Regions from separate parts of the Rhodococcus sp. 077-4 genome, predicted to be linked through region 3. Evidence: predicted binding sites of a transcription regulator. Region 3 holds the regulator's gene; each other region holds the start of a gene.
The links. Region 3 encodes LexA, which represses DNA repair genes until DNA is damaged. Its sites were predicted from a motif close to CGAACANNTGTTCG; they were not measured.

Region 1 (3,275 bases), on a different contig from region 3:
TGCCCATGTTCGATGTTCGACCCGCCCGAATCGATGACGCCGAGGCCATTCTCGCCTTGCGCCACGCCGCAGAGGACTGGCTTGCCGAGCGCGGAATAGATCAGTGGCCACCGCGCGAGGTGCCGCTGACGACAATTCGAAATCAAGTTGCTGCAGGCGAATTCGTCGTCATGAGACCTTGCCCTGAACTCCCCATCGTGGCAGCGATGAGATTGATCTGGTCCGACGAATCGATCTGGCAGCACGACAACGTCGCAGCCGGATACGTCCACAACCTTGTGATCGATCGCGCGTACGCCGGACGCGGACTCGGCCGCGCGCTACTCGACTGGGCCGACCACGCCGTCCGCGACGCTGGAGCGACACTGCTGCGGTTGGATTGCGCCGAGTCCAACACCGAATTGCGCGCCTATTACTGTCGCTGCGGATTCCGCGAAGTGGGAAGACGCGAGTTTCGCGACAGCCAGTGGTTCAGCGTCACGCTCTTCCAGCGAGACGTGCCCCGATGACGATTGAGCCTCATCGGGCAGCGACGGGACCGCCCGCGATCAAACGTGCGCCGCCGTCGACTCGCAGGATCGAGCCCGTCGCCACCCTCAGGTCAGGATCGAGTGCGAGCGCGACCACGCGTGCGACGTCCTCGGGTTCGGTTACACGACCCAAGATCGACGATCGCGCGAACGCGTCGAGTCGCTCCGGGGTGAGTACCGCAGCGCTCGCTTCGGTTCGGACTGCCCCGGGTGCCACCGTGGTGACCACTACTCCGAATGCTGCGGCGTGGGCGGCAATATGTCCGGCATAAGTGTTGAGCGCCGATTTGGCGGTTCCGTGAGAGACGAGACCCGGACCTACGAAATCGGCTGCTGTGCTTGATATATAGACGATGAACCCCGAGCCGCGAGCACGGAACAGCGGCAGAATCTGCTGGGTCAGGTGATACACAGCGGCAAGTTCGCCGACGATCTTCTTCTCGAAACTCGTCCAGTCGAGGTCCTCGATTCCGACGAACGACGGTTGCGCCGCATTGGCGTTGAACACGACCGCATCGATGGAGCCGTAGTGGTCCACCGTCTCCGCAACGAGACGTTCGACTTGCACCGGGTCAGTGACGTCGGCAGCGATCGCGAGTGCATCACCGCCGGAATCGACGATGTCGGATACGACGCGCGCAGCCGAATCGGCGTCGGATCGGTAGTTGACCACCACGCGATCTCCTCGACGCGCCAGTGTTCTTGCGGTGGCAGCGCCGATTCCGCGTCCCGCTCCGGTGATGACAATCGTCCTGCTCTGTTCCCCCATCAGGCGATTCTGTATTACGGCGGACTTCACTGCGACCCCAGCCATTCTTGGCCTCAATTCTTCAACATGGGAACGTGTGTTCGAAAGTGTGTCGGTGGGTCGCGGTAGATTCTGTTCATGCTTTCGGGGGACAGCGGATCAGGGGTGGACGGCATCGAGACGGTGCCGCCCGCCCCTGAGGTGTCCGATCCGGAGTTGGCGGCGCTGGTGGACCGGGTCGAATCCGCGGTCGCGGAGTTGGCAGGGCGGGCGTCGGTGTCGTGGACGAACGCCGATCGTCGTGCGGTGATCCAAAGAATGGAAACCCTGACGCGGTCCGTGACGGCGTACTCGCACACCTGGCTCAACGAGCTGATCAGCCAGCACGGCCTCGACGTGCACCCGGGATCGGTGCCATCCTCGGTGGCATGGATGCTCCGGATCACCCCACGCGCAGCCGGAGCCCGAGTGCGTCTGGCTGCGGAGTTGGGGGATCGCACCTCCTTCTCCGGCGACGTCCTCCGCGCGCTGCTGCCGCACACCGCTGCAGCGCTGCGGGCAGGGCTGTTCGACGCCAAACACGTGCAGATGATCCGCGAATTCTTCAGACACCTGCCCTCCAGGACTGACCCGCAGACACGCGATCTCGCCGAAGAGCAGTTGGTGGGTCTCGCATCGACCCGACGACCCGATGACTTCGCGCCGTTGGTGGCGCACCTGGACTCGATCCTCAACCCCGACGGCGATCACGACGATGACGACGACGACGAGAACGGAAAGCCGAAGCGTCGGAAACGACGGGATGCGTATTTCTACCTCGGTGAGCAAGGCGCTGACGGGATGTCGGAAGGCAAATTCTGCGTCGACTCCGAACTACGGGCCTACCTCGAAGCACTGTTCTCCAAAGCCGCGAAACCCGGCATGTACAACCCCGCCGACGGTAAACCGGTCACCGACGATGGAGAAGGAGACACGAACGGCGGCGGCAAGACCGGGAGCGGCGGGGCAGCAACCGACGGATCATGGCCCGATCACCCAGCAGCCGAACAGGATTCACCCACGCCAGACGGCGCGTCGGAGGCAGACGGGCCACCACAACCCGATACCGAACCCGATGATGAGTCGCCGGTTGATGAACGGACGGCAGAAGAGTGGCCGGACGATGCGGGCTTGTGGGATGACAGCCTGTGGGATGGCGGCCTGCGGGATAGCGGTGAATGCAGCGGTGACGGCGGATGCGGTGATGGCATCGAATGTGGTTGCGACACAGAACCCGAAGGCGCTACCTCCCACAACAGTGCGGATCGATCGGACGACATCGATGACACTGCCGGGCCCGGTGGCACCGGTGGGTCCGACGCCGACGCCGCATCGGACACCGACGCTCGACCCGATGCGCAGAGCGCCGAGGCACAAGGCGAGGCAGCGGCGGCAGCGCGGAAAGCGGCAGCCCAGCGGGACCTCCGCACCCAGAACGAACGTCAACACGACGCCCTGAAGCTGGCGCTGCGGCAGACACTCGCCTCCGGCACACTCGGCACCCACCGCGGACTACCCGTCACCGCCATCGTCACCATGAGCCTGAAAGATCTCGAAGCCGGCTGCGGATACGCCATGACCGCCACCGGATCACGCGTGTCGATCCGCGACGCCATCAGAATGGCCTCCCACGCCCACCACTACCTGACCATCTTCGACGACCACGGCCGTGCCCTCTACCTCGGCCGATCCAAACGCATCGCCTCAGCCGATCAACGCATCGTCCTCATCGCCCGCGATCGAGGTTGCTCGTTTCCGTCGTGCACCCGACCGGCAACGTGGTCCCAAGCCCACCACATGACGGAGTGGATCGACGGCGGCTACACCGACATCGACTCCCTCACCTTCGGCTGCGACATGCACCACGCACTCGTCGGCACCGGCCCCGGCAAATGGGCCACCACCAAAGCCGGAGCACACCACCAGTATCCGGGCCGCACCCTCTGGCACCCACCACC
Region 2 (3,275 bases), on a different contig from region 3:
GCGCGCCGATTTCGCCGAGTGGGCGGCCGAACGTGGAACCTTTCGAATGGAGACATTCTACCGCGAGCAGCGCAAGAAGTTCGGGGTGCTGATGGACGGCTCCGAACCGGTCGCAGGAAAGTGGAACCTCGACGCCGAGAACCAGTCACCGCCGCCGAAGGGACGCCTGACCCTGGGTGTCGACGCGCCGTGGTGGCCCACCGAGGACGCTATCGACGAACAGGTGCGCGCCGACCTCGACTCCTGGGACCTCGACACCGTGGGTGTCGACGGACCTCGTGTGTTCGCGGTGACGGCTTCTGAAGCGTCGGACGCGTTGGCGCACTTCGTGAACTACCGGTTGGAAGACTTCGGCAAATACGAGGACGCGGTGATGGCAGATGACTGGACCATGTCGCACTCGCTGCTGTCGGTGCCGCTGAACCTCGGACTGCTGCAACCGCTGGACGTGGCGCAGGCCGCCGAGGAAGCCCACCGAGACGGAGCGCCGCTGGCGAGCGTCGAGGGTTTCATTCGGCAGATCCTCGGCTGGCGCGAATACGTGTGGCACCTGTACTGGCATCTGGGGCCGGAGTATCTCGAACGCAACAAGCTCGATGCCCATGAGCCACTGCCGGATTGGCTGCTCGAGTTGGACGGCGATGCCGTGGTTGCGAAGTGCCTGTCGTCGACGGTGGACGGCGTGCGTGAGCGCGGCTGGGTACACCACATCCCACGACTGATGATTCTGGGAAACTTTGCGCTGCAACATGCCTGGGATCCACGAGCGTTGACGGACTGGTTCGCAACGGCCTTCGTCGACGGATTCGCGTGGGTGATGCCGGTCAACGTGATCGGCATGAGCCAGCACGCGGACGGCGGAGTGATCGCTACCAAGCCCTACGCGTCGGGTGGGGCCTACCTGAACCGCATGACCGACTACTGCAAGCCGTGCGAATTCAATCCGAAGAAGCGACTGGGCGACGACGCGTGTCCATTCACCGCCGGATACTGGGCTTTCGTACACCGACATCGCGAGATGTTGGCACTCAATCACCGTACGGCGAGGCAAGTTTCGTCGATGAACCGATTGAGCGACCTCGAGCAGGTGTTGGAACAGGAACAGCAGCGCGAGGTGTACTGACGCATCGAAAAATTAGGCGTCTCACTTGACCCCGCACCGGCGATATTCAGGGTCGACGGTTCAGAAGTGCTGCGCCCGATGTTCAGGCGTGGCTTCTTGCCGCGGAACGCCCGTCTCATGCGATTTCCGGGTCCCGTCGGACGACTACCACGACACACCGACAGGTTCTTCGTGTCGAATAGTGAAGCATGGCAATAGTTTTCGGTTGAACTACGATTGCAATTCGAACATCTGTTCGATACACTTGCTCCCATGACCGCAGCGATCTGGCAACTGAGCGAAAGCGAACTCCTCGCCGACGCCGCCGCGGTCTCCCACCAGATCCAACTCCTCGAAGCCCGACGCATCGCCCTCGTCGCAGAGATCGACACCCGCGTCAGCCGAGAGAAACTCGGCTTCCCCGGCCCCGCCGGCTGGCTCACCTCCACCACCCTGCTCAGCCCCAGCAAAGCCACCAAAATCGTCGCCCTCGCCCGCGGACTGAAAGACTTCCCCGACATCGCCGACGCCATCAACACCGGCGTCATGTCCGTCGACCACGCCGCCCTGATCCTCACCTTCGCCGAAACACCCCCGAAAAACCTCCCGCAAGCAGGACAAGACATCGCCCGTAAAGCCATGATCGACGCCGCTACCGGACCCGAAGCACGCACCAGCAGACTCCGCGCGGCGATCACCCGCCTGCACGACACCTACGGAAACAAGAAGCCACCCGCCGAAGACACCGACCGCAACGAACTCTTCGCCTCGAAAACCCTGAACGGGCGACTGGTCATGAAAGGTGACTTCGACGCCGTCACCGGAGAAAAACTCCTCACCGCCCTCTCACCACTGACCGAACCGAGGCCCGCCGCCGACGGCACCCCCGACGACCGATCCCCCGCCAAACGCCGCGCCGACGCCCTCGAGCACATTCTCGACCAGTACCTCGCCTCGAGTGATCGACCCATCGAAGGCGGCGAGAGACCGCATGTGAACCTGCACATCACCCTGCGGGACCTCACCGACCTCCGCGACAATGCCGACAGTGCCGACGACGACGACATCGCAGACGACGAAAACTCCCGCACTGCAGCCGAATCCGACGATGACGCCGACACACACGATCCGGTCGACATCAACACCGGTGAACCGATCCACCCCGACGAGGCCTACGAGTCGAGCGCTACTGCTGCCGAGTCGGATGCTGCTTCGGAGCCGGGAACCGACAGCGAAGACCAGGACGGTGCCGCAGCGGATCGTCGCGCGTATCGCGACCTGTTCGGTGACGGCACCACCGTCGGCTGGCTCCCCTGGATGGGACCACTCTCCCGCAACACATCCCGCCAACTCGCCTGCGACTGTGTTCTCACGGCCATCGTCATGGACGAGAACGGCTCACCGATCAACCTCGCCCGCACCGCACGCACCGTCACAGCCAAACAACGCAAAGCCCTCATCGCGAGAGACCACACCTGCGCCTTCCCCGGCTGCGGAAAACCCGCATCCTGGACCGAAGCGCACCACATTCGGCACTGGGCCGACGGAGGCCCCACCGACATGAACAACCTCGTCCTGCTCTGCGGATTTCATCACCGGCTCCTCCACCACAGTGACTGGGAAGTGTTCATCGGTGCCGACAACCACCCCTGGTTCGTGCCACCGGCATCCGTCGACCCGTACCGACAACCCCGACAATCGCACGCCCGTGCAGGCCCCCACATCGCCTGAACCGGCCCACACCAGCCGCAGACGACACCAGCCCCGCACCGAAACGCCGGTGCGGGGCTGGAAGAGGTAAGTCGACAAGCTGATTCGAGTCGATCAGGAATGCTGTGACCGCAGCGATACACCACCACCTCGAGCACGACCCGTGCCTCGGTCAACGACGGGAGTGGAAGGAGAGGGATTGCCTCTAGCCCCGCCGACGCTATGTTCCGACTAGGCCCGCCAGTTCACCGGGACGTGTATCGCCAGATCGACCGCAGGCTTCCTGCGGCGGACATGAGTCGCGTGAGGTCGATACCTAGTGTTCGCCCCGCTCAATTACCCGACAACTTGCTCGCGTCGAGCTTCGCGACGGCCTCGTCGATCATAGGCACGTATCGCTCCAGTGCCCACGGCACCGTCAGCGGATTGATGATGGACGAGCCGGTGACGAAGGACTGATCCG
Region 3 (3,275 bases):
CGCGTACTGGGTCGCGTCGATCACCGCGATTGTGCTCGCGTTCTCGCCCAAGTTCGGTGCCCTCATCTTCACGGTTCCCGACGGCGTCATCGGGGGAGCGACTCTCGTTCTGTACGGGCTCATCGGACTGCTCGGCGTGCGCATCTGGACCGATGCGAAGGTCGACTTCACCGATCCGGTCAACCTCACCGTGGTCGCTGCGGCGCTCGTCGCCGGGATCGGGGATTTGACGTTGTCGATCGGATCGGTCGAACTCGGCGGTATCGCCTGGGGCTCCGTCGGAATTCTCCTCGGCTACCCGATCGTCTCGGCGCTCGCGAGAACTGCGGGCAACCGGGGCCGCTAGTGGGTCACGGATCGCGCGCGTTTTGGTCATCGACCGGCTCGACACCGCGGACGTAGTGTTGCCTACGTGACGTCAGTCGTGCCGACGACCGTGATCCGCTTGGAGTTTCACCTGGTCGACGTCGGTATGCACCGAGCAAGGAGACATTCGTGGAACGCACACTTTTCGAGCCCGAGCACGAGCTGTTCCGGGAGTCGTACCGGAAATTTCTCGACCAGCACGTAGCACCGAACCACGCCAAGTGGGAAGAGCAGAACATCGTCGACCGCGGCGTCTGGGTCGAGGCCGGTAAGCAGGGCTTCCTCGGAACGGCAGCACCCGAGGAGTTCGGCGGCGGCGGAGTCAAGGACTTCCGCTACAACGCCATCGTCACCGAGGAAACCACCCGCGGTGGGTACAGCGGCATCGGCTTCACACTGCACAACGACGTCGTCGCGCCGTATCTGATCGAGCTGGCGAACGACGAGCAGAAGCAGCGCTGGCTGCCCGGATTCTGTTCCGGTGAGCTGATCACCGCAATCGCCATGACCGAACCCGGCACGGGCAGCGACCTGCAGGGCATCAAGACCAAGGCCGTCCGCGACGGCGACGACTGGGTGCTCAACGGCTCGAAGACCTTCATCACCAACGGAATCAACGCAGATCTGATCATTGTCGTGGCCTGCACCGACCCGGAGAAGGGCGCACAGGGCTTCAGCCTGCTGGTCGTCGAACGCGACATGCCCGGATTCGAACGCGGTCGCAACCTCGACAAGATCGGCATGAAGGCACAGGACACCGCCGAACTCAGCTTCACCGACGTTCGCGTGCCCGCCGCCAACCTCCTCGGCGAAGAAGGCATGGGGTTCATCTACCTCATGCAGAATCTGCCCCAGGAACGCCTGTCGATCGCCGTCGTCGCGGCAGCCGCGATGGAGTCGGCGCTGGAGATGACGATTCAGTACTGCCGCGATCGCAAGGCTTTCGGAAAGTCGATCGGCAAGTTCCAGAACACCCGATTCGTGTTGGCGGAGTTGGCAACCGAGACCACCGCCACCCGCATCATGGTGGACAAGTTCATCGAACTGCTCAATGCAGGGACGTTGTCCGTCCAGGAAGCCGCGATGGCGAAGTGGTGGACCACCGAGAATCAGGTCAAGCTGATCGACCGGTGCCTGCAGCTGCACGGCGGTTACGGCTACATGAAGGAATACCCGATCGCCAAGGCCTACATGGACTCTCGCGTCCAAACCATCTACGGCGGGACCACCGAGATCATGAAGGAGATCATCGGCCGCGGATTGAATCTGTGATCCGCTGATCCGATGCACGCGAAGGGCCGCAGCACATGTGCTGCGGCCCTTCTCGTGTCACTACGGTGACGATCCCTACAGCTTGCGCATCACGGTGACGACTTTGCCGAGGATTGCGGCGTTGTTGCCTGGAATCGGCTCGAACAGGGGATTGTGCGGCAGCAGCCACACTTCACCCTTGGACCGCTTGAACGTCTTGACGGTGGCCTCGCCGTCGATCATCGCAGCCACGATGTCGCCGTTGTCGGCCACGGACTGCTGGCGAACCACCACCCAGTCGCCGTCGCAGATGGCCGCCTCGATCATCGACTCGCCGACGACCTTGAGCAGGAAGAGCGAACCCTGCCCCACCAATTCGCGTGGGAGCGGGAACACGTCCTCGACGGCCTCTTCGGCAAGAATGGGACCGCCTGCGGCGATACGTCCCAGAACGGGCACGAACGTCGGGGTCGGCAGGCGATCCTGTTCGTCGGACGCCGCGGAACCGTCTACGGCGGCGGCAGCCTGATCGGCCTGCACCTCGTCCAGCCCACGCACGTCGACGGCGCGGGGGCGGTTGGCGTCCCGGCGCAGGAACCCCTTGCGTTCGAGGGTGCGAAGTTGATGAGCAACCGACGAGGTCGACGTCAGACCGACCGCATCGCCGATCTCACGAATGCTCGGCGGGTAGCCGCGCTCGGTGACCGAGGCGCGAATGACCTCGAGCACCTTGCGCTGCCGCTCGGTCAGACCCGCACTGATATCGGTTCCGACCTCCATGGCCTTGGATGTCGGCTCTGCGGCCGGCTTTCCTGCGGCGGCCTTGGTAGCGGTGGCCTTGGCGCCGGTCGTCTTGGGACCCGTGGTTCGCGTGGTCGACCTCGTCGAGGTCTCGTCCTTCATGCTGTCGGCCTCCTGCTGAAGTTCTGGATCCGGTCTGCGTGGTCGGTCTGCGCGGACTGGAGTTGATGGTGTCGACTCGTGTGGCGTGTGGTTTCTGACACGAATCTAGCGTGTATCAGCTGTTGAATCAAACATCTGTTCGACTCGTGTCGCGTTTTCTACAGACTTTGTCGGAGGCTCGTGATAGAACTTCGAACAAGCGTCCATCGAACGCCTGATCGAACAATCGATCCAACGAGTGAAGACGAGGTTCCGATGACCATCATCACCGATCGCCCCACCGCCACCGCCGTCCGTTCACGGTCCACCGTCGTCGAGCGCCGCCGCCGGGCGCGTCCGGCGGTGCACGGCGTCGCCGCGCCGTCCGGCCCGTGCCTGCCCGTCCTGGACCCGTCGTGGACGGATGTCACCGATCGTGAGCAGGCCGATCTCGAGTTCGACCGGACTTCTGCGCACTTCGCGGGTCAGCCGGTTCGCATGCGATCGCTGGTGCTGTCGATGTTGGCGGTCCTGGTCGTCGCAGGGGGACTGATCGGCATCGCGAACCTGCGGGCCACTGCAGCCGAGTCGGGCGCGCAGCCGGCCGGTGTGGTCGAAGTACACGACGGAGCAGTCGTCGAGTATGCGCCCGGCAGATGACCACCGGCCCCCTCGCGTCCGGGAAGACTGAGTATCCTCGACTGACTGCCCCGATGCGCGTGCTCGTCGTCGGAGCGTTGGATACGACGGAGGCTTCCTCATGCATTGCCCGTTCT

Region 1: a site for LexA is predicted at 1,369-1,382, ahead of ACNEOT_RS06405 (DUF222 domain-containing protein). Genes of this name have one in related genera too.
Region 2: a site for LexA is predicted at 1,348-1,361, ahead of ACNEOT_RS09300 (DUF222 domain-containing protein). Genes of this name have one in related genera too.

What each region holds. Positions count from the first base shown of each region.
Region 1 is NZ_JAJPWC010000001.1:1,310,777-1,314,051, reverse strand. Features, by position in the region: gene ACNEOT_RS06415 (GNAT family N-acetyltransferase) at 6-509, shown strand; gene ACNEOT_RS06410 (SDR family oxidoreductase) at 520-1,299, opposite strand; gene ACNEOT_RS06405 (DUF222 domain-containing protein) at 1,417-3,275, shown strand, end outside.
Region 2 is NZ_JAJPWC010000001.1:1,886,127-1,889,401, reverse strand. Features, by position in the region: gene ACNEOT_RS09305 (cryptochrome/photolyase family protein) at 1-1,123, shown strand, start outside; gene ACNEOT_RS09300 (DUF222 domain-containing protein) at 1,376-2,833, shown strand; gene ACNEOT_RS09295 (iron-siderophore ABC transporter substrate-binding protein) at 3,145-3,275, opposite strand, start outside.
Region 3 is NZ_JAJPWC010000002.1:1,013,478-1,016,752, forward strand. Features, by position in the region: gene ACNEOT_RS14035 (uracil-xanthine permease family protein) at 1-346, shown strand, start outside; gene ACNEOT_RS14040 (acyl-CoA dehydrogenase family protein) at 496-1,638, shown strand; gene lexA (transcriptional repressor LexA) at 1,714-2,397, opposite strand; gene ACNEOT_RS14050 (hypothetical protein) at 2,776-3,159, shown strand; gene nrdR (transcriptional regulator NrdR) at 3,260-3,275, shown strand, end outside.